One region of the Paenibacillus sp. FSL R10-2796 genome, then DNA from elsewhere that is predicted to be linked to it. Evidence: riboswitches for the same ligand, from Rfam matches in the RefSeq annotation. Region 1 holds a riboswitch; each other region holds the start of a gene.
The links. Region 1 has a riboswitch for cyclic di-AMP ahead of NST58_RS00540 (C40 family peptidase). Riboswitches for the same ligand answer to the same signal wherever they lie in the genome.

Region 1 (10,324 bases):
ACTTAACGCGTTGCGAAGGTGTTAGGAATACAGCAAGCTTCTGATTGATGGCAATAGTAGATACACCGGACTGTATGGACAAAAGACCTTCGACCATCATCATTCGAACTTCGATTTCTTGTTTGGAGAGACGTTTCAGTTTATTAGCAATAGGATGCCATAATACGTAACCTGTAAAGATACCAAGCAAAGTGGCGATGAAGGCAGCCCCGATTGCCGCAGCCAATTTGTTCATATCACTCATATCAGCCAGAGCGGCGATGAGGCCGATAACCGCCCCGAGCACCCCAAGGGTAGGAGCATACATACCTGCCTGTGAGAAAATGAGCGCTCCTGCTTTATGTCTATCCTCTGTGGCGTGGATATCCTCCATGAGGACATCGCGGACAAAATCCTGATCATTTCCATCAATGATCATCCGCATGCCATTCCTGAGGAAGTTATCTTCTATTTCATCGACCTTTGATTCTAGAGCCAACAGACCTTCACGCCGTGTGATAGAAGCCCATTCCATGAACATAGTGATTAATTCGGGTTTACTGATTAATTTCTTTTTGATAAAAATCATTTTGAACAGACTTGGAATCTTTTTGACCTCGTTGAAAGGAAAGGCCATGAAAATAGACGCTGCCGTACCCACCAAGATAATAACGTAAGCAGCAGGTGTGGCCAAAGCATGAAGTGGAGCGTGCTTGAGGATCATGCCCCAGATTACAGCAACCAAACCAAAAATTAAACCAATTATTGTTGAAATTTCCATTTTGCACCTCGTCCGTGAGATTTAAGATGTGTTCCGACAATGCCGCGTATATCATCCTTGAAACAGCGGCAGGGCACTCTGTGCGAAACCGAATTAACGTATATTCTTATTTATCGACATCATTCGGTTTTTTGTGAAGTCATTTTTTCGGCTATAATGGATAAGGTAAGTAATTATTCATCTGTGAAGAAAACGGAGTGATATACGTGGGTGTAAAGCATGGTAGAGATTACGGTGAAATTCTAACAGATTTGACCGAAGCCGTCGGACGAATTTCCGATGGATATTTATTTTTTGAGATGGATCCGGACGAGTGGCAGGAACTACCCCAAGAATCAAAGCTGGAGGTATGGGAAGCATTGGCTGAGGATCTTTTCTTCGCGCTGGGTAATGAACCTATGATTGAAGTGGGGAGCGGCGTAATTATTTACGATAAGGACACGCATCGCATTAATATTTTAGTTGGCGAAGAGGATTTGGCTTCAGTGGTTTTGATTTAGGCAGAGGAGACGTCTGGACGTAATTTGCCCGTAGTTAGTAGCCCGTGTTAAAATTGATAAAGCCGAGTTATAATCGCTGGGATTTGTGAATACATTAAATCGAAAATATCGCCTTTATCCTGGCACATCCCTTGGACCTCAGAAGCTAAGGGATGTTTTGTTTAACGCCTAAGTCATGTAAAGGGAACTGCGCACTTTACTGCAATTTTTTGTAAGGGAGGAAACGAATTGTTATTTACGGAAGAGGAACTGCGTGAGGAGATCACCAAGCTGGAGGGATGGAAGCTGGATAATAATGTTATGGTGCGAAAATATATGTTCAGCCAATATATGAAGGGCATTGCGTTCGTTGATGAAGTAGCCACGATTTCAGAAGCCTTCGATCATCATCCACATATTACGATTGATTATAAAACAGTTACCCTGCGACTTGAATCTAATGAAGAAGATGGGATTACGGCTCTAGATCTTCGAGCGGCGCATGAATTTAATGAAGCCTTTGAAAAAAATCATTAGTTTAGCCAAAATCATAAAATAAACGCCCGTGCATAGATAGTCACCTATCTCATACACGGGCGTTTTTAGTTGCTTGATGGGTTACTTTTTCTCTGAGAGCCAGAGTGCGACGTTGGCGATCTCTTCAGGGGCTAGCTTCTCTTTAAAGGAAGGCATTTGACCACGTCCTTTGGTGACGATGCTGTAGATTTCCTCAGCGTCATGCTGGCCGCCTTCATTCTGAAGACTTGGTCCAACTCCACCTTGAAGCTGATCGCCGTGACAGGTGATACAGCTGGCTTTCACGGTTGCTTCTGCCTTTGCTGCGTCCAGTTGAACTACCGGCATCGTGGGCTTATTTTCTTCCGCTACCTCTTCTTTACCCGGAAGTGTAAACATGAGTACTACCGCAAAGGCACAGGCGGCAAAAAACAAACCGCTCATGATCCATTTCTGCATCCCAATTCGTCCCTTCTATGTAAGCTGCTCCCTACATTATAGCTTATGGTGAAGCGTTATCATAGGGTTTGTGACAAAAAAATGAACGAGAATACAATCATTCTTATGAAATATCTGGTATTTAATATCATTTGTCATAGACCATGCAATAAAAAGGTTTGTCTCCTGTAGGTGTGCGGCGTTCATACGTATCTGTAATCGTAAATCCACATTTTTGATAAGTTCGAATGGCGCGTTGGTTCCAGGTCAGGACTTCTAGATCTATCTCTCGATCAGGATAACGACTCAAGGCTGTCTGGACGATGGCATCTACGAATAGTTTGCCTAAACCATGGCCGCATAGATCGGGGCGCATCCCAACTCCTAAACGGACGACTCCTTCCATCGGGAACAACTGTGCGAATCCGCACAAAACCTCTTGTTCATTTAATATGGAGATATATTGTTCCTCCCGGAGCTGCGGATCACCAAACTCGATGCCAAGAGCCTGCATCTGCTCCCACGGCATCCAGCCATAAATATTATATGGGGGCGTATAGCTCCACTTACAAATAGCTTCTCCGTGAATTGCCTCCATAGGAACAACATGAAAAGTTACCGAGGGATTTATCATAAAGTCAACGATCTCCTTTCACGAGGACATTGCTATATTACTAATTATATACAAAATGGGGGAGGTTCGACTCAGAAACTTTATATGAGAGGAATGTTTTACAAATTATGAGAGGGGTAAATAAGTAATAAGACAAAAAAACAAGCTCTCCTCCAAGAGTTACCTTGGAAAAGAGCCTATGTACGTTACTTATTGCACATCATCATTGTCTTCCGATTCAGCAGCAACCGATTGATAAGCGTCTGTGCTCATAATGCGCTTGGCACCAACGTAGCGTTTCACGTAGTAGCTATCACTCAGAGAGCTAATCGTAACACCGCGTGAGGTAGAAGCGTGTGCGAACTTACCTTCACCGACATAAATGCCGACATGTGAGACACCTTTGCCACTTGTATTGAAGAATACAAGATCTCCGGCTCTTATATCATCACGGGAGATTGCTGTGCCCATTTGATATTGGGAACCTGATTGGTGTGGAAGGTTAATGCCAATCTTATCAAACACATACATTGTAAATCCGGAGCAATCAAATCCGTTAGTGGATATACCGCCGGATACGTATTTAGTACCGATGGCCTTGTCAATCACTTTATCCATTTTGGAATCTGCGAAAGCGCTTCCTGCTCCGATGGTGAGGATGATGGAAAAGCTTAGTACTGCTGCTGCTAACTTCTTCTTCAAAAGTGTATACCCCTTCCAAATGCCTACGAGGTTAGCTTAAGGGTTCGGTTGAAGGTCCCCTATGACCCCTCTATATAATGGAGGTCAATTCACCCAAAGTTGGTTCCCCCGTTTTCCTAATAGTTAGGAAACTCGGCTCATACTGTTGATTAGGATTAGCTTGTAATCAATACATGACAAAACCTTTGTAAATAACAACTTAATGATTACAAAAATGTTACTAAAATCTCACTGCGCTAATTGTAACAAACAGAAAGCCGCTTGGCAATCGTTTTTAACATATTAATGCAGAAAAATTGGCATTTTTACGGTAGAAAGGCATATGTAAGCGTTAATAATGACCTAATTTTTAATATAATTGCAATTTTTATCAAATAAACGTGTTTCAATTGGGCTCTATTAGTGTAAAAATATATTATGGAAAAAAGAAAAACCCGAATTTGATTACGGGAATAATCAGATTCAGGTTCATATAGTTGTAATTATGAGGTTATAGTTGTGAGGAAGGTTTCAATCGAAGGCTACAGCTTGATAAGCTGAAGTACTCATTACTCTTTTAGCGCCAACATAACGATTGGCCCAGTAGGTCTGACTGAGTGAAGTGATGGTCACTCCACGCGAAGAGGACGATTGTGCGAATTTTCCGTTTCCAACATAAATGCCGACATGGGATACTCCATTGCCAAGTGTGTTAAAGAACACTAGATCACCAGAACGCAGATTGCTTTTGGATACAGCAGTTCCAACGCTATATTGAGCTTTTGATGTACGAGGTAAAGTAAGACCCACATTCTTGAATACATATTTTGTAAATCCAGAGCAATCAAATCCGGCAGTGCTTGTACCTCCGGTTTTATAGGCAACTCCAATAGTCTTTGAGATTACAGTGTCCATCTTAGAGTCGGCAAAGGCGCTTCCTCCACCAATAGATAATGCCATTACAAGTCCTAGCGCCGCAGCGACGCATTTTTTTCTTAAATTATGTCTTTTCAAAAGATGTACTCCTTCCAAGGCCTGCGAGGTTAGCTTAAGGGTTCGGTAGAAGATTCCCTATGATCCCTGTAAAGCGAGATCAATTCACCCAAAATATGGTTCCCCCACTTCCCGGTGCAAAGGAATTAGGCGTGTTAAGCACCAAGAGAATGACGTTTCGACAGTTACACTTACGATAAATACATTTAGTTATGTAGGAATCGTTTCAATTGATTACAAAATTGTTACTAATAGCACAGGACTTATTGTAACAGAGCTTTTATGATTTTGCAAATACTCTTAAGTTATCCGTAATGAGAAAAAGTCCCAGCTCCTGAATACAGGAATTGGGACCTTTTTATTATGTCAAATAAGGTTAATTTATTGTGGAAATGCTTTGCTACGCCATAGATGATATTGTGCAGAGATTCCCCACATTTTTAAGAGCGTAGAAGGTAGTGGTGAGATTTGCCGTATTATAAGTGCCGGCAGGCCGGGACAGAACAGACCCGTCAGTCCGCACACTAGCAGTAAGAGCAAGCCTCCCGCACCAAGTACAATGGAAACACCTATAGCAGGAATCAGTGACCGCAAGCAGATGAACAGTGAGGAGAACATTCCTGTACCGCCGGTGTAACCAAACTGCATATATAGAAGAAACAGGCGCACGATAAAAATATATATAAGCCATGCCAATACGTATGGTACTAAATGAAGTAACAAAGTGTAGTTAAACAAAGAGGATAAGAACAGCCCGTACATTTTTGGAGCAAGCCAGTAAAGCGGCAGCAGGGTCAGCACCCATTCGATTAGGCTAAAGACTAAGACAGGTAGTCCATAGATCTTCATGCCGGGGAAAAAGAACAGCCCGCGCTCGCCCTTTCGCTCCTGGTGCAGCTCATGCAGCAATCCTGCCCTTATGAAAGGAGAAAGCAGAAGTCGCAAGACAACAAGTCCTAGAAGCATCCATAACCAAGTGCGTATCGCAGGGTCAGTATTCAAGCTGAACTGTCCCTCGATATAATACAACAGTCTGCCCATACCGCTGCCGCCGGCGTCTTTATCTGGATAGCGCAGTAGAATTGGAATAATAGCAGATCGGATGAAACCATACATAAAGTAGCCCCAGAGCAGTCGGTAGATGAAGAGCAGAATTAAAATATAAAATTGCTCCTTCATGCTTTGCCAGCCGCGGGTTATCGATGTTCTCACAATCATTCACCTCACCAGACAAGAGTTCCGAGCACGGTTTCAAGTAGTTTAGTTACACTTAACGTCCAGCGAGAGAGCGTCTTGGGCTCTATTTCCGCCAGCCTAAAGTTGTTTAAATGTTTGCTCTCCAATAAGATGGAATGCTCAGGGTCAATCTCAGCAGAGAGAAGAGGCTTATCGCTTAACAATTGAAACGTAGTCTCTGCTCCTTCACCGTTCCAGACCCGCTGCACCGAAGAGCTGTCGGCGAATGTGAATTTCACGGGAACATCAACGTAATGGCTCCCTTTATTTGAAATCTTCACTAATGATTCGTAGCTTTGAGCATCGCCGCTGTTATTTTTTTTAAAAGTAATCGTATCTACTGAGAAGTCAGGCGCACCATCACCATAAATGTAATCATCGAAATAGGCCTGCCATGATTTTTTGGTTACCTTCTCAACGACTTTCTGAAAATCTGACGTAGCGGGATGCTGGAAACGGAACTTACGAGCGTAGGAGGACATGATGTTGTTCATTGCTTTGGTACCTACCTGGCGTTCGATATCTTTAAGTACAAGCTTGCCGCGGATATAAACATTTCGGCTATAGGAATCCGCCCCTGCATATTTCCACGTTTCCAGATTTAACGGCTCAGGTATAGTCACCAGGCTGGCCTGTAAAGGCAAATTAGACTTGATACCGTATTCTTGTTCCATAAGTCTGTCTTCGGCATAGGAAGTAAAGCTTTCATCCAGCCAAGCCTCTTCGAATTCATTACTGGCTACCATACCGTAGAAGTATTGATGGCCGATCTCATGAATGACGGTTCTTTCAAGTGAGGTATCTGGAGAAGAATCTGCGGCCCCAAAGGCTGTAATAAGTGTAGGATATTCCATTCCTCCAGCGCCGTTTCCCTCCTTAGGTGGGACGATAATAGACAGCGTAGAGTAGGGATAAGGGCCATACCATTTGCTGAAGTAGGTCAGGGCAGCCTTGGCAGCTTGAAGGTAACGCTCTTGTAAGTCTTTGTGCAGTGGGTCGAGATACACCTTAATTCGTACTCCAGGCACTTCCGGCGTAGAGAAAGCTTCCTCTGCTACTGTAAAATCAGGGGATGCAGCCCAAGCGAAGTCGTGGACATCATCGGCGTAGAACTGATATATTTTTTGATCTTGTTTGAGCTTGGCATTTTTTACAGGAAATCCGGTCGCAGCCACCGTATAGTTGGAAGGAACGGCAATCGTTACATTAAAGATGCCAAAATCACTGTAAAACTCAGAGGTCCCGTGATACTGATGCAGGTCCCAGCCTTCTTCTTTAACTCCGCGTGTGCCCTTAGGCTCGTATACACTAAGCTTAGGGAACCATTGCCCAGCCATAACGAAGTTACCTGAAGCACCCATGCGAGCAAAGATTTTGGGCAGCTGGACTTCATACTGAAGCTTAAGTGTTACACTTTCCCCACCATTAACAGGCTGAGGAAGATGTACCTTTAGAAGCGTCTTATCGTTGATATTGCCGTCATCAGGTTGAACATATTGCACTCTTTGCATTAGCGAAGTTCCCTCTGTCGTGCGCAGATCGGTCAGCGTCATATTTCCGAAGCCGTTCTCAGGCATGCTGTCGCCTCTGAGCGTCCCCCCGGATTCCTTCATAAAGGTGGTATCTGATGAGGCGAATGCATTTGGATACATGTGAAAATATAAATCACTTACTGGCTTTACTCCGGGGTGTGTCCAGGTTACTGTCTCAGAAGCTTTTAAGGTTTCTGTGTCAGGAACAAGCTGGACATCAATGTGATACTCGACTACCCGCTGGCTTAAAGCCTCCTCTGCCGGGACGGGTGCGCTCTCAGGCAATACCTGCTGTGGTACGGCTGCAGGCGCTGTGCCGCTGGAGGACTTGGCCTCTTTTGAAGCAAAGCTAGTAACAGAAGCTGTTGAGCTATCCCCTGAAAAGGCCCATATTCCTCCTCCCAGCAGCGCGAGGATGGCCAGGGTCGCAAAGATGATGTACTTTAATGACAGTGACTTCATAGTGTGATTCCTCCCGTGACAAGCATCTACGGGATGTATATGTTTGCAATCGCCGCATTATTAGCTAAAATTAAATTATTCGTAAGAGGAAGGGTGTGCACTCGTGGACAACATACAGCCGGAGGGCAAGAAACAGATTGCCTTAAATATTGTGAACGCTAAAAGTAAACATAAAGGCTTTGGAGCAGGCTCTATAGATCTCAACAACGTTTCACCTGTCATTATTGATGGTGATGTGGCGGTTATTGATATCGGTGCCATGCATGCCAAGAGCAAGGTGGAAAAAGGAATTAAATTTTCCATGAATCGTGAAGATGTACCGAATGGAAGACAGGTTTGGGTGGTATGGGTAGCGGTAGACCGTACATTGGAAGCTCAATTTTATGGTGGAATCACAGCCTGTGAAATGTGGATTGATACAGAAGCGCGCCGCGGATGGAAAATTCTTGCCGAGCATGTCAATAAGCTGGATGCAGCTCTTAAACGCAAGATCGATGTGGCAGGGCTTGGAGCCATTGAGAAGTCGGCGCTCAAATCCCTTCTGATCTCTCATAATGAAGCATGGTGGAATGCATCCTCAGATGAGCTTAAAGCTGCACTGACTGAATAGTATAGGAGCCTCCAGAAGGGTTATCCGATATAAAAAAAGCTTCGACCTCCGGAAATAGGAGCGTCGAAGCTTTTTTAATTTATGATTTGCTTGTGCTGCTAAGCTTGCGTTTGAGCTGACTCACTCTGGCTTGGCTAATCCCGAGGATTTCTGCAAGTTCTTTTTGGTTGGCATAGGGATGATCTTCAATAGCTTGTTCCAGACGTTGGCACATTTCCTCTGTCTTCGACTTTCGGATGCTGGTGTTGTGCTCTGGTGCCTCAACAACAAAATCCTCACGTGACTCTGGCAATTGAGACATGCGTTCAGGATCGACAATTTCTTTTAGACAGCTGCTACAAATAAACTGCTCTTTATAGTAGGTGACATGGTCGTGGCTTCTGCAAAATGTACACTCTGTCGAGGTGTACTTCCTAAGGACGATGATTTTTTCGTCTAAAACAAAAAATTCGATAGGATCACCAATGTCGATATTACGCGTCATACGGATTTCTGCGGGAACCACAATTCTCCCAAGACTGTCTAAACTCCGGATCATGCCTGTATCCTTCATCCCATGTCCCTCATTTACATCATTATATTTTGGTTTCTAATAACTATTATAGCAGTAATTGTGAGTTAAGAGAATGGGGTAAGCATAATAAATAAAACGGTTACATCCCTTATGCGACAAGTGATATTTGAATTTAGAAATCCTGTTGTTACTACAATATATGACTTATAAAAAAAGAAAAACCCCTTCAATATAAATGAAGAGGCTAATTCAACCACCAGCGTTTAATGTTCTTCCATAGGGAACGATTCTCTTCAGCAGGATCTACCTTGCTTTGTGTGTCATCGACAGCAGGAGCGGCCCCAGTTCCATGCAATTCGCAGTATTCGGTGGGCTCAGTTCCGCTAATAAAGGTTTCCAGTTCTTTGTCGGGACATGCTGCTGTAGCAAGTTTACCGGATTGCGGATTGACGTATACGCTGACCACTCCATCTGGAATGGGGAATATTTTTGGAGGGACATTTTCAAGCGCTTTTTCAGTAAATTGGGCGAAAATGGGAGCTGCACGCCGTCCGTCGGTAGTTGCGATGTCGCGCCCCTTGTCGTATCCAACCCAGACTGCCGTGGATAGCTCCGGGGTGAAACCTACCATCCAGCCATCTGTATCCGTAGTACCAGTCTTGCCGGCTACCGGACGTTTGATTATGGAAGCCACACGATTGCCCGTCCCCCCAGTCTCGAATACCCCCTCCATTAAACGAGTCAGTACATAGGCAGCTGAAGGTTCTACGACGGTTACTCCTTTGGGTTGAGGTGCTTCATACAGGACTATGCCATTTGAATCGGTTATTTTTAGAATGGCTGTGGTCGGCATTTTCTGACCGCTGTTTCCAATTACAGCAAAAGCCGCAGCCATTTCAAGCGGACTGATCGGTGAAGTGCCTAGTGCCAGCGAAGGTACGCTTTGAAGTGGACTGTCAATGCCCATTTTCGCAGCCATTTCGCTCACTTTATCCGCGCCGATCTTCATAATTGTATTAACAGCATAGATATTGTCCGATGCTGCGATAGCTTGCCGCATATTAATTTCACCCAGATACTTATCCCCAAAGTTTCGGGGCTGATACGTTTTGCGGTTGTTATCATAATGAAACATCGTTGGCTGACTATTGAAGACCGAAAGTCCTGTCATCTCTTTGGAAGAGAGTGCGGCCAAATACATAATCGGCTTAAAGGAAGAACCCGGCTGGCGTGTGGTGGCCAAAGCATGATTGTACTGGTTGGTACGATAATTTTTTCCGCCGACCATTGCTTTGATGTAACCGGTGCGAGGATCGATGGATACAAGCGCAGTCTCCAGATCACTAGTTTGATCCATCTCTTTATCAACGGCATTTTCTGCGGCATGCTGCATGTCAGGGTCAAGGGTGGTATAGACATTTAGTCCGCCTTGCTCCAGCTCATCATTACTGATGTGGAGCGATTCTATAGCCAAATTGCGGATATAATCC
Region 2 (10,324 bases), 1.3 Mb from region 1:
TGAACTTAAGGATGACCATTCCGAAAAAGACAACCGTCATAAACGTGGTCATTCCGAAAAATCCGGTCATCAAATCCCCAAGATCATTGCGGGGTTCTTCGTTGATATGTTCTCGTGGGTCCCGTACTTGCGCGTTAACATCCATAGTTTCTGCCTCCTTACAGGGACAAGCCCCATATTATTAGATGCAAATTGACATTAGTTTATGAAATAAGTCATTGACAATTAATGCGCTTTCTTTAAGTATACCGAAATGCTGGGGAGGTTGTAAAGAAAAGAGTACGCAAAAAAAATACATTGAAGGCAATATAATTGCGAGTGATATTTCACATATCCCATAAAGATATGTTATACTTGTAATGTGTCGGTAAGTGGTAATTTGGTTATCATATTACATGAAACAATTTATTAACTCATATTTCGGAGCAGCTTCCATGAACTAAGCTTTGGCTTAAGATGTGCGTAATGCTTCGCAAAACTTAAAGGAGGAACAATATCATGGCTATCGTGAACGTGTCTGACCAATCCTTCAGTAACGAAGTGGAAGGTCAAGGTACTGTAGTAGTAGACTTCTGGGCTCCTTGGTGTGGTCCTTGTAAAATGCTCGCTCCAATCTTGGATGAATTGTCCACAGAGCTCGGAGACGACGTGAAAATTGCAAAATTGAATGTGGATGAGAATCCGGAAACGGCTTCCCGTTTTGGTGTTATGAGTATCCCAACTCTGATCTTCTTCAAAGATGGTCAACCGGTAGATAAAGTTGTGGGACTGAACTCCAAAGAATCCCTGAAAAATATCGTAGCAAAACATCAATAATTGATAGATGCTACTGTTCGGGCCTCGGCCCTGCCACTCAGCGCCTTCGGTTCATTCCGGAGGCGTTTTGTGTGCTGAATGCCAACTAATCATGGGTCCAATTTAGCTGGAGGGGATCATTTTGGACAATATCCGCAATAAACTGGCACTACTACCCGATCTGCCTGGCTGCTATCTGATGAAGAATCAGGAAGGCACTATTATTTATGTGGGCAAAGCGAAGGTACTCAAGAATCGGGTGCGGTCTTATTTTACAGGCAGTCATAATGGTAAAACGCAGCGGCTTGTCGCTAATATTGCTGATTTTGAATATATCGTTACGTCCAGTAACATGGAAGCGCTCATTCTAGAGTGTAATCTGATTAAGAAACATATGCCGCGTTATAATGTGCTTCTAAAAGACGACAAGACGTTTCCTTATATAAAAATAACGAATGAAACTCACCCGCGCCTTGAGGTTACACGCCGGGTGATTAAAGATAAAGCAAAATATTTTGGCCCTTATCCTAATGCTTATGCTGCTCAGCAGACAAAAAAGCTCCTAGATCGTATGTACCCGCTTCGTAAATGCGGCGTGATGCCAAAGGAGGTCTGTCTTTACTATCACATGGGCCAGTGTTTGGCACCGTGTGAGAAGGAGGTTCAGAAATCCGAGTATGAGCAGATTACGCAGGACATCGCTGCTTTTCTAGGCGGAGGTCATGAGGCGGTTAAAAAGGATTTACAGCAAAAAATGCAGGAAGCTGCTGAGGAATTATATTTTGAGCGGGCGAAGGAACTGCGGGATCAGATTATCCATATCGATGTATTGATGGAGAAGCAGAAGATCAACACTACAGATACTAAGGACCGGGACGTATTTGGTTATGCTGTAGACAAGGGATGGATGTGTGTACAGATTCTGTACATGAGACAAGGGAAGATGATTCAGCGCCATTCCTCCGTGTTCCCGTTCTATGGTGAAGCCTACAGTGACTTTATGTCTTATGTGACGCAGTATTATAGTGATAATCCCGCTTTGCCGCAGGAGATCCTGCTGCCGGATGTGCTCGATGAGGAATCTCTGGCTAATAAAGAGACTAAACCCGAGATCGCCATAGCTGCTCCAGCAGAAGCGGATTTACAACAGGGTGAAGATACTCCTGAATCGGCTGAAGAGGCTGAGGCACGTGCGACGGCGGCGGAGGAAGCTGCGGCAGCTGGGATCGTGGATGCCGCTGGCGGCGCCTCCATTCTGCAGGAGTGGCTGGGCATTAAGGTGCTTGTGCCACAACGCGGTCTTAAGAAGCAGATGGTTGGCATGGCTTGCCAAAATGCAAGAGTGGCTATCGACGAGAAATTCCGGCTGATTGAACGGGATGAAGAGCGTACCTCTGGAGCAGCGATCAGCTTAGGCGAGAGCTTGGGGCTTGAACGCTTGAGCCGTATTGAGGCGTTCGATAACTCGAACATTCAGGGGACTAATCCGGTCTCAGCGATGGTTGTCTTCATTGATGGTAAGCCTGCACGAAAAGAGTACCGTAAATATAAGGTTCGTACGGTAGTGGGTGCGGATGATTATGGAACGATGCGCGAGGTCATTCGGCGGCGATATGAACGGGTATTGAAGGAGAATCTTCCGATACCGGATCTTATCGTGGTCGATGGAGGGAAAGGGCAAATCTCCTCTGCGATTGATATTCTGGAGAATGAGCTGGGATTATTCATTCCGGTCTGCGGCCTTGTTAAGGATGATAAGCATAAGACGGCTCAGCTTTTAGTTGGAGATCCGCCAGAGCCTGTCGCGCTAGCCCGGGACAGTCAGGAATTTTACCTTTTGCAGCGGATTCAGGATGAGGTCCATAGGTTCGCGATTACCTTCCACCGTGAACAGCGCGGGAAGTCCATGGTTACCTCCAAGCTGGACTCTATACCTGGTATAGGTGAGAAGCGCCGTAAAGCGCTGCTAAAGCATTTCGGGTCGCTTAAGAAAATTAAAGAAGCCTCCGTGGATGATTTCCGTACACTTTCTATTGGAGAAAAGCTGGCAAAACAAATTCTTGATGCGCTCAAGGATGAAGAGCCAACCTCATAGCAATGGTGACAAAAGAAAAAGGGTATCAAAGCAGCGACTAAAGCTGCTTTGATGCCCTTTTTTAATTTTATTACGTCTTCACATTAGTTTAAATCAAAGAAGAAGGCTCCACCGGCTTAGGCTTCTGTGGTGGATTAAATCGATAGACGATGTAAGCGACTATGAACGGCATAATAATCGCGAAGATACCCGCGCCTACATTTACGCTCTCCTTCATAAAGATCAGCGTAGCGCCCATCAGGATGCTGTCAAACACGACATGGCTGAACATGACAGCAATAAACCCGTAACGAAGGAAAATATAGCTGAACAGCAGCCCGATTACAGTCAGCTCAATGGGACGGGAGCTGATGGGATAGATCGGATATAACGTATGGCCAAACGCCCAAACCAGCGTGGTGATCAAGCAAGCGATAAAAGTGTTCCGGAACACCTTTTTCAGCATAGGAATTCCGAAAAAGCGATAAATGGCTTCCTCAGATAAACCAGCGAGCCATGCGACGATAGGCAGAAGCCAAGCATATCTCATGTTATAAGGAGATTGGGTGGCGTCTGTAGTAGACCAATTGTGCAAGGTAAACGATAATATGATGAACATAACCGTCTGCACCCCTAGCAGAACGAAAGCCCAGATGTAACCAGCCCGGATACTGTCCAACACATATTGTCCATAGCCGGGCTCTTTGGCGCGGGGCCAAGGGTTCATGCCTTCCTCTTTTCGCCATAAGCCATTGCCGCCCACTAAAGAGAAGTAGAGCAAGGAGGACATCAGCAGGCTGTACAAAGCATAAATGATAAACATAATGACAGAGGTAATCTGTGCTTCTAGCCCTTCACCCGTAGATTCAGGCAGCATATTATAGGTGCTGATCATCATGATTACAAAATAGGCTGAGCTTAGGAATACTCCACGTTTAAAGGAAGTATGCTCTCTTCTAAGAATACTGTAGACGAGTGCCAGAATTCCTAAAATCAGTGTGGGTATACCGTAACCGAATAATGTTAGCTTTTCCGCTAAAGAGGTCTGTCCTTGTACGTAGGAGGTATGCCAAGCTGGTGCAGTGAATCCGGCATTAAAGGTGGATACCTGCTCTCCACTGAAATCAAAATAATAGTGCAATAAGGATTCGCCGACCTGAACAGTACTATCCGTATATACTAGCCCATGGCTTCCTGTATTCGATTCAATTTGTAGCTTGGCAGGATTTACTTCCCATTCCTGAAGCCAAGGACGAGCAAGATTCTCCTTCTGCGCTAGAGTGAGGTCAGCTCCCTTGTCCTCTTTTGCACCAACGGAAGCAATGCCTGGCCCCTCATCGGAGACAACTTTTGCAGCCTTTGAGAAAGCGACAATCTTACCGGTATACATATTGAGGTCAACGATGATTTGCGGCTCTTGCTCCGCTGAAGGAGTAAGCGTTGCCCGAAAGACATCAAAAGGATATTTTTGATCCAATTTTTTCTTGGTGTAGTCCTCCACAAGCTTCTCGCGAGACATATAACCATAAAAGGAAGAGTCCGTCTGGTAAAGTACATTCCATTGATCGTTTGGTGCTTCGGTGTAGTTGAGCTTTTGTTCTGCGAATAATATGGCTTGGTCACGGGCTTCTGCCTTGCTAATGACGGTGGTATCTTCACCTGTAGGGCTACTAAGCAGTGAAGGGGAAATCTGAAACATAATAAATAGAATAAGACCGATAATGCCCGAGATGATGAGCCTCTTGGAGAGGGCACGTTGCTGTAAGGGCTGGCCGACGGGATTCATGTAACGCCTCCTTGTTATGTACTGACAATGTTATGTTCCATTATAGTATTAGTGCCTGGTTGGTTACAAAAAACATTATATGTTCTTTTTATGGGTAATAGAGATAGTATAGAATAGTCATGTGAATTTATACCATGAATTTTATCGTGTTCATTTCTGCACGAATGATGAGAATCGGTGTAATTGCAGGGAAAACACGGAAAAGTGATGAGAAAAGGCACTCCTTTTGATGCAGTCTCTTTAAACCGCATTTTTTCATGTGAATGAGCATTAATTGTGTCTTTGTGAATTCACTAAATAACGTATATAATTTGTATGCAATTGTATAGTAGCCGAATTTCTGGTGAAAACGGGGGAACCATAAGAAGTGATGAAAAGTGGAGTGTACACGATAAATGGCACTTTCATCAGGGGTGAATTTCGTTCTGGGAACGAATAGGGCAGCCTGCACAGTCCGAATCCGACAGCTAACCTCGTAGGCTAATTTACTGCAGGAACCAAGTCAGCATTGGTTTTCCAGTGCTTTTTTTGTTGGAATTTTTGATAAGAAGGTGAGCAAAGTGGCTTCACAGTTTCGCAGGATTTCTGAATTTAAGTTTCTGAAGCTCTCGCCGCCGCAGATACTGGTGCTTGGTTTTGCATCGATCATTCTGATAGGGGCCTTGCTGCTTATGCTGCCCATCTCAAGCACAAGCGGGAATTCCGTGGAATTTATTGATGCATTATTTACTTCAACGTCGGCAACCTGTGTTACAGGGCTTGTTGTGCTGGATACCGGAACTTCGTTCACCATTTTTGGGAAAACCGTAATTATGATTCTGATCCAGATCGGCGGCTTAGGTTTTATGACCATGGCCACTCTATTTTCACTGGTGTTAAAGCGTAAAATATCTTTGCGGGACAGGCTAATCCTACAGGAAGCCATGAATCAAGGCTCTATGGAAGGAATTGTGCGACTGATCCGGAGAGTCCTCATATATTCTCTTGTCATAGAAGGCTGTGCCGCTGTGCTGCTGTCTATTCGCTGGGCTTTTGATATGCCGTTGGGAAAAGCGATTTATTATGGCATATTTCATGCGGTGTCTATGTTTAATAATGCGGGGTTCGATATTTTTGGGGATTTTCGCAGTTTAACTGATTATGTATATGATCCGCTTGTGAATATTATTGTGATGTTTCTGATTGTCTCCGGCGGGATTGGTTTTATTGTAATGTCAGATCTGGTGGAGTTTCGGGTAACCCGCAGGCTGTCTCTACATAGTAAAGTTGTCCTGTCCACCAGCACAGGGCTGATTCTGATCGGAGCTTTGGTTATTTTTATATTTGAGTTTACTAACACTCGTACCCTGGGTTCACTGAATTTCGGCGGTAAAATATTATCGGCCTTCTTTCAATCCGTGTCTCCCCGTACGGCTGGCGCGAACACAGTAGATATTGCTGGACTTCGGCAGGCTACACAATTTTTCATAGTGATTCTTATGTTTATTGGTGCTTCTCCGGGCTCAACGGGCGGGGGGATTAAGACAACAACCTTTACGATGATGATTGGTGCTGTAATTGCTATGCTGCGTGGACGGGAAGATGTTGTGTTGTTCCGTTATCGGCTGGCTCAAGAGCGCATCTACAAGGCATTAACGATCACGCTGCTGGCTTTGTTGTTAATTGCCTCTGTGTCGATGATACTCTCCACAACTGAAGACAGTAATTTCTTGGCAATCTTGTTTGAGACGACCTCCGCCTTTGCTACGGTAGGACTGACTATGGGGCTAACTCCGGAACTGTCAGCGATCGGTAAGATTCTACTCTGTCTGACGATGTTTGCAGGTCGGCTAGGTCCACTAACCTTAGCGTATGCACTCGGTCCCAAACAGGGTAAACCACTGTATAAGTATCCGGAAGGTAAAATAATTATTGGATAGGAGTTAATTAGAAATGAAAGCACAGCAATTTGTAGTAATCGGCTTAGGTCGCTTCGGTTCAAGCCTGGCGCTTGAGCTGATGGAAATGGGCTACGAGGTGCTCGGCATTGACCACCATGAAGAACGCGTGGAGGAAATGAGCGATCAGCTGACGCATACGGTAGTAGCAGATGCTACAGATGAGGGAATTATGCGCTCGCTTGGTGTACGGAACTTTGATTGTGGGATTGTTGCGATTGGTGACAATATGGAGAGAAGCATTCTGGCGGCCATTTTGTTGAAGGAGATTGGAGTCAAGCAAGTGGTGGCTAAGGCAATCTCTATCCTTCATGGCCGCGCACTGTCGCGGCTGGGGGTTGATCGGGTTATTTTTCCGGAGCGGGATATGGGGATTCGTGTGGCACATCAGCTGGTGACGCCCAATTTGCTGGATTATATTGAACTGTCCAAGGATTATAAAATTGTCGAGCTGACCGTACCTTCCTGCATGAACGGCAGAAGCTTGTCTGATTTAAATACAAGAGCTAAATATGGCTGCAGTATTGTTGCCCTAAATAGGGAAAGCGGAATAATCGTCGCTCCAACTGCCCATGATTATTTGAGTGAAGGCGATGTTATGGTACTCATTGGTCCTAATGAAAGTATTGACCGTTTTGAGAGTGAAGTTGTGAACCAAGAATCATAGAAAAAGAAGCTGACTCAAAAGTAGTGAATTCTACTTAGGGGCAGCTTCTTTTTTATGGAGTAAAGAGTAGGAAACGTATTGGATTTTAATATGCCATATGACTATAGACCATGCGTAGTGTTCTATAATGTTGGTTTGGTCGGTGCGCGACTTGCTAGGTGTGGTTATCGTACGGCTTGAAATTAGATGATTTGAGGTATCTGTGACGGTGAAATATGTGTGACGAAAAGCGATATGCGTTCTTTGTTTGTACGATGTACAGAGTGGGTGTGAACTAATTAGGGAAGACCTCCCTAAAAATAGCCGCTATTCGCTCTAAATGAACGACATTAGGGAATTCCCCTCTAATAAACAGAGGAATTCCTTTATTAGTTAGTTACTGAATGGGCCGAAAATTAGGGAAGTTTTCCCTAATTATAAGTCTGCTGAACAGAAATCTCTGAACTTCAGGGAGAAATTCTCTAATTACGCTATAAGTACTTCACTTATTGCCTCATTTGGAGATCACTAGGTGCGCCCCTTGATTCATTTGGTCCGGCTTTACTGCTCACGTTCTGTCAGAAACATCTCTTCGGTAACTTGCACCAGACTGCGAGCCGCCGTGCTCATGCTTCCATCGTCACGGTAGATCAGGCAGGTGGTCCGTTGAGTCTGTTCCAGCTCCTTGATATGTAAGGACACCAGCCCGCCGCCGTTCAGCAGCTCTGGACGCAGATAAGACTTTGGCAGCAACGCAGCCGCTTTGACAGTCGGAAGCAGCCGTACGATGGCTTCGAAGGAGTCAATCTCCATGCGCACATCGGGATCAATCCCGCAGCGCTGGAATAGATCGTCCGTCAGACGCCGGTACCAGGTCCCCTTTGAGAAGAGAATCATAGGCAGCCGGGATAGATTATCCATGGTTAGCTTGGAAGATAAATTTAAAGGATGCTGCTCTGAGACGACTAGTCGCAGTTGATCCTCAAATAGAGAAATGCAGCGCAACCCAGGTTCTTGAATAGAGGAAGCGATCAGACCTACATCTGATTTTCCCTCACTAACTGAGGATACGATCTCATGCGTTCGGCCTGTGATCAGCTTCAGCTCTGCGGTCGGATATTTGTCCATATAAGCGTTTACCAGCGGCGGAAGCGTGGTCTGCAGGGAGGTAAGACTAGCCCCCAAGGTGACAAGCCTTGGCTCCCCCTCTTTGAATTTGGAAAGAGCCTCCAGAAACTTGGAACGCTGCTGCCGTTGTTCAAGCGCATAGGAATAAGTGAGACGCCCAACCTCGGTTAACTCCAGTCGTTTGCCATAACGATTAAACAGTGCAACCCCCAGACGTTCCTCGAGTTTAGAAATTTTGCGAGACAAGGCGGGCTGGGATAGATTGAGCTGGCGTGAGGCCCGGTTTAAGCTGGAATGTTCCACAACTGCTGCAAAAACATCTAAATCGTCAAACATAATTGAGTTCCTCTCCTAATGCGATGTACGATCAGTAGTGATGAAATTCATAGCCGTAAGAGTAACTGTTCTTATTACATAAGGAAAATCAGGTTATGTCGGAAAATGTTGTTTTGCTAAATGAGAATTATTATCATATAAAATCTATTCTTATGCGTTTATTGTATAACGTTTAATAATTAGATTGCAATTCCCTTATAAGCGAAAAAAGAGTAACATGAAAAGTGACACAAGATATTCACATTTTGTGAAAAATAAAACTAAGTCCGGTAAACTCTAGGATAACGGTAAATTAAGGAATTATGTCATTGGATTGTCAACGTTATCCTGTGTCAAATGTAGTTCCGGCGGTGAATACCCATTAATGAAAACGCTGTTTTAATCGGAAAGGGGTTACTTTGTATGAAAGGATTTTATTCCAGAAAGATTCATTCCTTGCTAGGCGTTATCCCACTTGGAGCCTTCTTCATTGAGCACATGATGACGAATTTTGCGGCTGTAGAGGGTGGCGCTTCCGGTTTCACTGACAGCGTGTTATGGCTGAACAGCCTGCCGCTCGTCTTCTTCCTGGAATTGTTCGGTATATGGCTTCCTCTGCTGTACCATGGGGTATACGGACTTTATATTGCGTATCAATCCAAGCCGAACTTGAACCGTTTCAACATTGAAAGAAACTGGCGTTATACCCTGCAACGGATTACAGGTATTGTTACCTTCATCTTTATCGTCTGGCACTTGTTCCAAACACGGGTTCAGGTGGCGGTGGGTAATGTGGAGCATGAAGAATTAGGCGGTCTGATGCATGATATCGTGACTCAGCCACTTCTGCTGACACTGTATATTATCGGTATCGTTGCTGCATGCTTCCACTTCTCGAACGGTCTCTGGTCTTTCTTGATCAGCTGGGGAATTACCGTAGGTCCACGTGCACAGCGGGTATCTTCTTACCTCTGTCTTGGCATATTTGTATTAGTAACTTTCATGTTCCTGATTTCGCTGGTTACTTTCCGTGACAGTGAATTTCAAACTGCAGCAACCATTGCCCAGTCCATAAAGACCTTCATTTAATTTAAGAATCCTTTCTGATATTTTCGATAAAAGGAGTGAACTATCATGGCAACATCCGATATCATTATCGTGGGCGGCGGCCTGGCCGGCCTGATGGCTACCATCAAGGCAGCGGAAGCTGGTGCGCATGTCCATTTATTCTCATTAGTTCCTGTAAAAAGATCACACTCCGTATGTGCGCAAGGCGGCATCAATGGCGCTGTAAATACCAAAGGTGAGGGCGACTCCCCTTGGGAGCATTTTGATGACACCGTCTATGGCGGTGACTTTTTGGCGAATCAGCCGCCAGTTAAGGCGATGTGTGAAGCTGCGCCAGGTATCATTCACCTTATGGACCGGATGGGCGTTATGTTCAACCGTACGCCGGAAGGCCTGCTCGACTTCCGGCGTTTCGGCGGAACGAAGCGGCACCGTACAGCTTTTGCCGGCGCGACTACAGGCCAACAGCTGCTGTACGCGTTGGATGAGCAGGTGCGCCGCTGGGAAGCTGAAGGTCTCGTAACTAAACGCGAGAACTGGGAGTTCCTTTCAGCTATCATCGACGACGAAGGTGT
Region 3 (10,324 bases), 2.6 Mb from region 1:
ACACCGCATCAGATTTCATATGACTCGTTAGGCTGCTGAAAATCTTTTGGATTACATGAGGATCTACTTCTCTGCATACATGACTTAACTCTAACATTTTGAATAGATTAATGTCTCCGACTTTTGCGCTGAAATGGCACCAATACTTCTCAAAGGGTTGATCACTTATGCAAGAATAAGATTGCTTAACTCCCTCAGGCATCAAAAAAAGCTGACCAGGCTTCGGATAATATTCTCGATCCCCAATCTTTAACCAACCCTCCCCATCGCAAATAAAATAAAATTTACTATAGTCAGGTGTGTAGTCAAGATCTCTCCAGTCACGGCCACAAAGATTGTAATCAGCCATAAATAAATCAACCTTTAAATTGGATAAATAATTTGTAAGCAAAACATGGTTATCCATCCCTTACTCCGCCTTATCAGGTTAGTTTTGTACATCTAAAAGTTAATGTCCTACATTTTGATTTCCACCTCCAATCACTACAATGAAGTAGAAATAAACGTTTGAAAGGATGATTGCAAAATGGTGGATAAAAACAAATATTTAAAAGTAATCGAAGATACGATCGCAACTGGAAGATTCAAAGCCGATTGGGATTCACTAAGTCAATTTCAAGTGCCTATGTGGTATGAGAACGCTAAGTTTGGTATTTTCATTCATTGGGGCCTTTATTCTATTCCGGCTTTCGCCAATGAGTGGTATCCCCGAAATATGTATATCCAGGGTTCACGGGAATATGAACATCATCTTGCTACCTATGGCGAGCATAAAACCTTTGGTTATAAAGATTTCATCCCCTTGTTCAAGGCTGAGCATTTCAATGCTGAGGAATGGGCCAATCTCTTCAAATTATCTGGTGCCAAATACGTGATGCCTGTTGCAGAGCACCATGACGGCTTTCAAATGTATAAGAGCACTTACTCTCACTATAACACATATGAGATGGGTCCTAAGCGGGATTTAGTCGGGGAAATGAAAGACGCTTTTGAGCAGCAGGGATTAGAGTTTTGTGTATCTTCCCATAGGGCTGAGCACTGGTTCTTCCTGTCTCATGGCAAGGAATTTGATTCCGATATCCATGAACCGCTTGTATGTGGAGATTTCTATTGGCCATCTATGCCCGAACCCGATCATCACGATTTATTCGGCTCCCCACCTAATCAAGAATTTCTGGAGGATTGGTTGATTCGCTGCTGCGAGCTGGTAGACAATTATCAGCCGAAAATCTTTTACTTTGACTGGTGGATTCATACAGCTGCCTTCAAACCCTATCTCAAAAAGTTCGCCGCTTACTATTACAATAAGGGAGAGGAATGGGGAACTCCGGTTGCAATCAATTATAAGCATGATGCCTTCATGTTTGGCTCAGCAATCCCAGATATTGAGAGAGGTCATTTCTCCGGGCTTAAACCTTATTTCTGGCAAACGGATACAGCAGTTGCTAAAAATTCATGGTGTTATACTCCGGAAAATGATTATAAATCTGCCGTAGAAATTATCAGAGATCTAATAGATATCGTAAGCAAAAACGGCAACTTGCTGCTGAATATAGGTCCTAAAGCGGACGGCAGCATACCAGCTCAGGATCAGGAAATTCTGCTTGGCATCGGAGAATGGCTAAAGGTGAATGGTGAAGCAATCTATGATACGACCTACTGGCGCACCTTCGGGGAAGGCCCTACAGAGATCGTTGAAGGTCAGTTTACAGATGGGATCACGAAAATTTTCACTAATGAAGATATCCGCTTTACGGTAAAAGGCAGTTATCTTTACGCTACTGTTCTTGTCTATCCAAACAACGGTATAGTGCAAATCAAATCCCTTAAAGAAAACGCTGCGCACTTCCATGGGATGATTAAACAGATCAAAATCTTAGGTTTTGAGGAACAACCTGCATGGGAAAGAACCGATGAAGCCTTGGTTATAAAAACGACCTCGGTTCGCAGTGATACTCCGGTTGTTCTGCGGATTGAATTGGATTAGGGACACTTACAGAACTTCGTAACCTATAAAAAGAGTGTTCTTGCCCATCCAGCAGAGAACACTCTTTTATAGTTTTATAACCATCGTTTTATATTAAAAGTAGGGTACCCTGACGTTTACTGTCTTCATTCTAGTCCTATGAGGATATCTCGCGCGTAATTTGTTGGACTCCAAAATAATGCGACCATGAAGCGGATGCTCCGTGGGGATTTTTAGTTGTGCAGCAATGACTTCACTTAGCCCGTGGTTTCGGATGTCCGCTTGAAGCTGTAAGGCTTCTGGATCTTTTTCATGATCAAAATAAAGTGCAGAAGCAATAGCTGAGACTAAATGTGAGGTCTCAAAACCAAGTTCATGAGCAAGCATTGCCGGTTTTACGAGCCGATCATTAGGTGAAAGCTTGCGAAGCGGCGAGCGGGCGACACGTGTAATTTTATCGTTAAAGTTGGGGTTAGTGAATCTCTCCATCATCTTTTCTATATACCGGTCATGTTCTATGGGCTTGAAGCCATATAAATGCACCAATAAGGCCCCTGTTTCCTTAAGCACCCCGTGAACACGAACTCTGATTTCGGGATCAGACATCGCTTCTTGAATGCTAGTATAACCTTCCAGGTATCCAAAATAGGCTGCACTGCAATGACCTGTATTCACAGTATATAGCTTCCGTTCGAGGTATGGCGCCAGCGAATCCACATAATGGACGCCTTTAATTTCATTGTAATTACCAATCATTCCACTGCGGGGAATAACCCACTCACTGAAGGGTTCAACGAGGATTTCAAGTGAATCTGTATTTTTCTGCATAGGTACAATCCGGTCCACCATCGCATTGGGAAAAGCGACATTGCGGTCGGCAAGTTCCTTGAAGGATTGCTTCATATGCCGATAAACTGATTTTTTCAACTTCTGACTGCTTCCAATCCCATTCTCACAGGCAATGATATGAAGAGGGTTGAGATTTCTGCTATTTTCAAGCCTTCGTTCGATGCCCTGCGCAATGGTCTCAGCAATATCTTTTAAAGCGGATATTCCGACGGCAGTTGTCACAATTTCAGCTTCTGCTATAGCTCTAGTAACGTCCTCAGTATCATTCAGATTGATTGCAGTAACATTATCAACAATAAAGCTGTCCCGGTTCTTGTTAGCTAGGGTGACAGGATATTGCCCACGTTTTTGCAATTGGGCAATTTTACTCTTATTTCTTCCGACGAAACAAACATTGTAACCGGAGTCCGACAACATAGGCCCAATAAAACCTCTGCCAATATTACCTGCTCCAAAATGTACGGCTCTCAATTTGGTATCCCCCTTTAATTTGAACTTAGTTTCTCGGTTTCTCTATACGAAGCAACGTTGAGTAACTACATGATCAAATTCAAGAAGACTTAGATTATCAATTTTATGGTGCTGCTTATCGAATTCAAGAAAATTAGTAATTTCGTTAGGCGTCACAATGCAACGGATGCCAGCTGCTGCCGCTGCCTTAGATCCATTCGGTGAATCCTCGATAGCAACCGCCTCATCAGCTGTGATTCCAAGACAAGCTAACGTTTGGTTATATAGCTCGGGATCTGGTTTCACTTTTGCCACATGGTCGGCAGTCCGAACACATTCGAAATACTCGCGAATACCCAATTGATTCAGATATTTTTCCACCCATTCCAGTGAAGAACTTGAGGCCAGCCCTACGCGCAGTCCAGCTGCTTTGGCGGAATCAAGATAATGCTGAATGCCTGGTCGTATTGTTTCAAGCTCCATAAGTTTGCTGTGTCTCTGTTTAACAGCCTTACTGAACTCTTCTTTGTCAATCGCTAGCTTAAGATCAGTCATTAAATATTCATAAGGATTAAAACTGTTCAAGCTCGTGCCGATGCAGGTGGAATATTGTTCAAGCGTCAGATCCACTCCATATTCTGCATAAGCCTCGTTAAATGCGGTGTACCAAGCAGTCTCCGTGTCGATAATCGTTCCGTCAAAATCAAAAATAATTCCTTTGATCACAATCAACCATCTCCCTCGTATTATGTTTGGTTAGAATATCTTACGCAAAACCTTCTGCATATTCTACAAAAAGCTATTTCGGCTTGCGTTTGACTATAAAAACCATAACAAAGCCCTTCTACTGACGTCAAGCACGGTAGATAACATGCCACGTAATGATAACGATTACAATCAATGTGGACAAACCTGGATTTTTTCATCACCTGAACTTCTTAATACATAACAGTAATCAGATTCAAAAAAACACCACAATCCTATGTGCTTCAAGGGATTCCTTTGCCAAGTTTATTATGAAGACAAGCTCCCTCTCTTTCTCTCGATTGCTGTTATTTAGAGTATTTTTCCAAGCAGCTAAAAATAATTCAAAATAATTTTAAACACATCCTTTTTACTTGATTGTACAAATCAAATTACGGGGTTATTTTTTGTCCATTGAGTAAAAAGAGGCTTTAATTTATGATATATTTTAATCGAGAATGATTATCATTATTGGTGGTCGTTACATATAATAGGGAGGCAATAAGATATGAACAAGGTACGACAGTCCTTCGCTGTGGTATGTGTACTATTTTTGCTGAGTACATTGCTACTGGCGTGCGGAAACTCAAAGGAACAATCCTCTGCCAATAGTACGGTGAACAAAACCGGGAACTCTTCCGCTGCAACCGCGGTACCTTCAGCAGAACCCTCAGATAGCAGTACAGATGAAGCAGCAGCGACTACCCGCTCCTATACAGATTACATAGGGCATACTGTAGAGATTCCGGTGAATCCGCAGCGAATTATCTATTCTGGAGAAACTTATGGCGATTTGCTCGCACTTGGTGTGCAGGCGGTAGGTTATCCTCTTTCTATGGGTGAAGGCCAGGTTTTTGAAGATCAATTACAAGGTGTGGAGGATGTAGGCTTCCCTATCAATCTGGAAAAAACATTGGAGCTTCAGCCTGACCTGATCATCTATGCGGGCACAGATGAAGCTGATTTCGAACAGCTCTCCAAAATTGCACCCACTATAATATTTGATACCTTTGCCCCACTCCAGGAACGTATGCTGGACATTGGTGGAATTGTTGGGAAAACGACTGAAGCAGAAGCATGGCTTGCGCAGTATAAAACCGCTGAAGAGAACATGTGGAAGCAATTGAAATCCGCAGGCATGAAAGAGGGCGAAACGGCTGCGGTCTTCACTTATTATCCAGGAGACAGACTGTTTATAATGGCTGCAACCGGACTTTCCCAGGTACTCTATGGGGAGAATGGCTTCAAGGCAACTCCAGCTATTCAAACGATCCTTGATGAAGGTAAAGGGTTCCAGGAAGTATCCATGGAAGTCCTGAAAGAATATGCCGGAGACCGGATATTCCTCTTGACTCCAGTGGCAGAAGAAGCAAAACAATCCACAGAGAATCTATTAAAGAGCCCTATCTGGAAGAGCCTTCCTGCCGTCAAGAACGGATATGTCTATACACAAGACATCATGAAGACTTCAAGTGATGCGACAACAAGAGAATGGCTGCTTGGCGAAATTCCACAGCTATTGAATATGAATTAACCTTCTGTGATGAAGAGTTTAACACAAGGCTGATAAAAAACTGCAAGAAGCATGTCAACAGCTGTTGATATGCTTCTTTTTTTTATATACAATGAATTCATTGATAATCATTCTCACCAAATGAACGGAGGCTGAACCCATGCTGCATACATCATCGTCCTGCCCCCCACTCCACTCTCTGCTATTTCAGCTAAACGAGGCCGAACTGATGATTCAAGCTGCCGATTCAAGCTCTATAACGCGTACAACCCAGGACTATACCCTTCTCATATTTACTGGAGGGAACGGACAATTGAACCTCGATGATCAAAGCGTGATACTAAGTACGGATAAATGTTATCTACTATCTCCTGGAATCTCCTATAGTACGGACAACCAGGAGCTGACGTTGTATTATTACCTCATCACCTTTACAGCAATTTATACAACCGAGGATCCTAAACGATATTCTGGAGAGCTGCTTTCCGGCAGACGGGAGTTAATTGTGCACCCGTTCACCAAGGTAATCCGACTAGTCGAAGACCTGCTCATGAACAGGAATAACACCGATGATGTACAACAATTCAAGCGACAATTAAAATTCCAAGAATTGCTGCTGCTACTTTTTGAGCATAATTACCCTTCCAAACACCTGCCAAGTCCTACGGAATCCGTAGAAAAGACCATAACATTCATTCAGGAGCATTATACAGAGAGTATCACCGTGAAGCAGTTAGCTGAACTGGCGGGAATATCAATCTGGCAATATACACCGATCTTTCAGCAGCTTACGGGTAAAAAGCCGCTTGAATACCTGACGGATCTGCGCATTAATCATTCCAAACGATTCCTGCAGGAATCGACTGAACCACTGCGGGAAATCGCCAGACTGGTCGGCTTCTCGGACGAATACTATTTTAGCCGCCGCTTTCGGCAAAAAACCGGAGTTACACCCGGACAATATGCACATCAGAAAGGTCGTAAGCTTACCGTCAAGGATTGGACGGGTCATGAGGTGGAGATTCCAGAGCGAGCGAAACGTATTGTCTATCATGGCGAAACACTTGGCGACCTTCTCGCGTTAGGCGTAAAGCCTATCGGTGGAGATGAAGCGTTCGCCCGGAACAGCGTCTATAAACATCGGCTTAAGAAGCTCGCCAACGTCGGGTTTCCACTGGACCCGCAGTTGACCGCTTCCCTAAACCCAGATTTGATCATTTTGGCAAATAGTGATGAAAGAGCCTACAGAGCAGTTTCTGGTATCGCTCCGACACTCACCTTTGATTCATTTGCATCTCTCGACAAACGAATGCGGACACTAGGCAGTTGGCTAGGTAAACAGCGCGAAGCCGAAGCATGGCTGGAGTCATTCACAATCAAAAACGCTGCCATGTGGCAGCAGCTTTACACGACAACCCTCCAAGTTGGAGAAACCGCCTCTGCTTTGGTCTATGATCATGGAGATCATCTGTATGCTATGGGAATGTCCGGATTCTCCACTGCGCTTTATGCCCCATGTGGTTTACAACCGACCGAAGAGATCCAGGCCATATTGGACGAAGAGTTAGGGTTCGCCGAAGTTGATCCAACACGACTGCCTGCCTACGCCGGAGATCATATCTTCATGCTCATTCCGGAACGCAAAGACTCGCGAGCTGCGATGGAACGATTACTAGACAGTTCACTTTGGAACAATCTCCCGGCAGTACGTCAGGGACATGTTTATCTGCTCGACGGAAGCAAATGGAACTCTAGTGATGCGTTAACCCGGGAGAAGCTGCTAACGCTGTTGCCTAAACTACTCGGCGGAAGTAGCGCTAACAATTGAAAGTGAATCTAGGATTCTCTTTTGACTTATCAAAACTTGATAGGGTATACTTTATCTACGCTTAATTTCCAACTTTTACAGTTGAAAAGCGGGGGAACCAGTTAATTGGGGCGAATCATTGAGCATTAGAATGTAGGGTACCATCTTACCCGAGTCCGTCAGCTAACCTCGTCAGCAGTGGATGGGTCTGCTTTCCATGTTATTTACATAACCAGAGACCCTTGCTAAGGGTCTCTTTTCGTGCTTTTTTGGACCCTGCTGGCAGTAGATTGGCCTTTGACACTAAGGCTCCCTCATTTCTCACACTACGAGACAAAGGAGAGATGTACGTGCAAAAGGTAAAGTACTTCACGGATATTAACAAAATAGCTATGTTGTCTGAGCTGGAAAAAGAGAATCTGAAAGAAATTACGGACAAATTTGTTTTTCGTGTAAATGACTACTATCTGTCTTTAATTAACTGGGATGATCCAAATGATCCCATCCGTAAGCTGGTTATTCCTAACGAAGGTGAACTGCTGGAGTATGGGCGCTGGGACGCCTCCGATGAGGACACGAATTATGTGGTACCTGGTTGTCAGCACAAGTATAGAACCACTGCACTACTGATTGTATCCGAGGTCTGCGGGGCTTATTGCCGCTACTGTTTCCGTAAGCGTCTTTTCCGAAATGACGTGAAAGAGGCGATGGCTGATGTCTCTCCGGGCTTGGAGTATATCGCAAATAATCCGGAGATTAACAACGTACTTCTTACGGGCGGGGACAGTTTAATTCTCTCCACACCGAAGCTAAGATCCATTATTGAAAATCTAAGAAGCATTGAGCATGTTAAGATCATTAGACTGGGTTCCAAAATTCCCGTATTTAATCCGATGCGGATCTCTGAAGACGAAGAACTGCTGGAGCTGATTCGTACTTACTCTACCGAAGACAAACGAATCTATGTTATGGCGCACATCAATCATCCTCGTGAAATCACACCTGAAGCCAAAAAAGCATTTAAAGCTCTCCACAACGCAGGGGCAATTGTCGTAAATCAGACCCCCATCCTCAAAGGCATCAACGATGATCCCGTTATTTTAGGGGAACTACTGGACCGGCTTTCATGGGCTGGCGTTACACCCTACTACTTCTTTGTGAACCGGCCCGTAGCCGGAAACCGGGATTTCGTATTACCGCTCGAGCAAGTCTATCAAATTGTAGAAGAAGCCAAAGCCAGAACCTCAGGACTTGGCAAAAGAGTACGCTTATCCATGAGCCACACCTCAGGAAAAATAGAAATTCTCGCCATTGATAACGGAAAAGCCTATCTCAAATACCATCAATCCAGAGATCAGGAATACGGAAAGTTTATGATTCTAGATTGTCCAAAGGACGCCGAATGGTTCGATGACCTGCCTGGGAATGAGCAATATTGGACCCCACCTGTGAAAAAAAACGATGCTATTATTTCTGTTAATGATTTATCAGGCGAGCCTGCGGATTTAATCTGTAAATAGATTAATCAACTCTGTCAGACTCTGTCATAGGATATTTCTTCATCACCAACAACAAAACTCCTCCCGCCCAAAATTAGCCCGAAAAAATCTATGATATAATCACGCTGTAACACGAAATGGACTAATGGGTGGGAATGCACACATGAAATTGGAACGATTGATTTCTATGATCTATAAACTATTGAACCACGAAGTTTTATCTGCCTCCAAGCTGGCTGAAGAGTTTCAGGTTTCCCAGCGAACAATCTATAGGGATATCGATGTGATTTGTGCCGCTGGCATCCCGGTCGTATCGTATCAGGGTACTAAAGGTGGATATGGCATCATGGACGGATATAAAATGGATAAAAGCCTGCTCCGTTCGTATGATGTCACTTCTCTGATTACTGTACTTAACAGTCTTTCTTCCGTGTTTGAAGATGAGCATACGCAAGGAACCATTGAACGGCTGCAAACGATTGGAACGGAGCCACAGACCTCTAGTCTCGCGGTGGATCTTGAAACCCGGCGTACGGATCCTGACGCACTTCCTCTTTTACGTGCGGCTATTGCGGAACGAAATGTTGTCCGTTTTGATTACATCAGTGTAAAAAATGAACGTACAACCCGTGAAATGGAACCAGTAAAGCTTCATTTTAAATATAGCAACTGGTACATCTATGGTTATTGCCGGGCTCGGCAGGACTATCGGGAGTTCCGACTTTCCCGGATGCTGAATTTGTTCCTGACGCAGGATACCTTTCATTCGCAACATGAGGTACCCAAAGAGGCCGGCTGTTCAAACAGGGCAGATCAGGTGGAGGAAATAGTGATCCGGGTAGGCACTGAGGCTTTGGCAGAAGCTTTGGATCAGTTTCATCAAGTCGACAAGGAATTTCATTCCGATAAAAGCATGACGATGCGAATTCCTGTGTATAAGCCATTGGAAGCACGTTGGCTTTGGTCCATTCTGCTGAGTTTTGGCAGCGGCGCCGAAGTCCTCGAACCCCCTGCATTGCGAGGTATTTTAAAAGAGCAGCTTCAAAACACACTCAAACTTTATGAAGAAGTATGACAGTCTGATGTCATACTTCTTCTTTTATATTAACTACAGTAACAAAAAAACAAATCCATGACCATTCAAAAGGAGAATGTACTAATGACAAATTATCCAGTAGAAATGTTTAAATACCACACATGGGCAAACCAAACTATCCTGGGGAGAATCAAGGAACTCCCGCCTTCTGTGCTAAGTCAAGAAGTGAACAGCTCATTTCCCACCATCGCTCATGCCCTTAGCCATATCTATGCGGTTGATACGATGTGGTATCTTGTATTAACAGGCACTGCCATGCCAGAGGCTTTTCAACAAAGTATCCCGCTAAATTTGAGCATTCTAGATTCTGTGGATGAATACGTAAATATCTTTGCCCAGCTATCAGAACAATACAAAGCATGGTTACACAACCAATCCGATTTGGAGCAAACCATTCTGC

Region 2: another riboswitch for cyclic di-AMP. It lies ahead of NST58_RS27350 (TrkH family potassium uptake protein); the one in region 1 lies ahead of NST58_RS00540 (C40 family peptidase).
Region 3: another riboswitch for cyclic di-AMP. It lies ahead of NST58_RS11870 (KamA family radical SAM protein); the one in region 1 lies ahead of NST58_RS00540 (C40 family peptidase).

The regions. Positions count from the first base shown of each region.
Region 1 is NZ_CP150178.1:110,321-120,644, forward strand. Features, by position in the region: gene motA (flagellar motor stator protein MotA) at 1-760, opposite strand, end outside; gene NST58_RS00520 (hypothetical protein) at 967-1,260, shown strand; gene NST58_RS00525 (4a-hydroxytetrahydrobiopterin dehydratase) at 1,489-1,776, shown strand; gene NST58_RS00530 (cytochrome c) at 1,858-2,214, opposite strand; gene NST58_RS00535 (GNAT family N-acetyltransferase) at 2,342-2,827, opposite strand; gene NST58_RS00540 (C40 family peptidase) at 3,017-3,469, opposite strand; cyclic di-AMP (ydaO/yuaA leader) riboswitch at 3,514-3,656, opposite strand; gene NST58_RS00545 (C40 family peptidase) at 4,019-4,447, opposite strand; cyclic di-AMP (ydaO/yuaA leader) riboswitch at 4,505-4,643, opposite strand; gene NST58_RS00550 (hypothetical protein) at 4,862-5,692, opposite strand; gene NST58_RS00555 (M1 family metallopeptidase) at 5,704-7,710, opposite strand; gene NST58_RS00560 (YwhD family protein) at 7,814-8,320, shown strand; gene NST58_RS00565 (AbrB/MazE/SpoVT family DNA-binding domain-containing protein) at 8,400-8,873, opposite strand; gene NST58_RS00570 (PBP1A family penicillin-binding protein) at 9,079-10,324, opposite strand, start outside.
Region 2 is NZ_CP150178.1:6,126,576-6,136,899, reverse strand. Features, by position in the region: gene NST58_RS27370 (YqzM family protein) at 1-145, opposite strand, end outside; gene trxA (thioredoxin) at 499-816, shown strand; gene uvrC (excinuclease ABC subunit UvrC) at 938-2,890, shown strand; gene NST58_RS27355 (CPBP family intramembrane glutamic endopeptidase) at 2,979-4,655, opposite strand; cyclic di-AMP (ydaO/yuaA leader) riboswitch at 4,976-5,151, shown strand; gene NST58_RS27350 (TrkH family potassium uptake protein) at 5,216-6,574, shown strand; gene NST58_RS27345 (TrkA family potassium uptake protein) at 6,588-7,259, shown strand; gene NST58_RS27340 (LysR family transcriptional regulator) at 7,800-8,702, opposite strand; gene NST58_RS27335 (succinate dehydrogenase cytochrome b558 subunit) at 9,105-9,770, shown strand; gene sdhA (succinate dehydrogenase flavoprotein subunit) at 9,816-10,324, shown strand, end outside.
Region 3 is NZ_CP150178.1:2,672,479-2,682,802, reverse strand. Features, by position in the region: gene NST58_RS11900 (AraC family transcriptional regulator) at 1-406, opposite strand, end outside; gene NST58_RS11895 (alpha-L-fucosidase) at 527-1,987, shown strand; gene NST58_RS11890 (mannitol-1-phosphate 5-dehydrogenase) at 2,081-3,286, opposite strand; gene NST58_RS11885 (HAD family hydrolase) at 3,329-3,991, opposite strand; gene NST58_RS11880 (ABC transporter substrate-binding protein) at 4,518-5,543, shown strand; gene NST58_RS11875 (AraC family transcriptional regulator) at 5,683-7,350, shown strand; cyclic di-AMP (ydaO/yuaA leader) riboswitch at 7,399-7,540, shown strand; gene NST58_RS11870 (KamA family radical SAM protein) at 7,680-8,849, shown strand; gene NST58_RS11865 (YafY family protein) at 8,992-9,903, shown strand; gene NST58_RS11860 (DinB family protein) at 9,988-10,324, shown strand, end outside.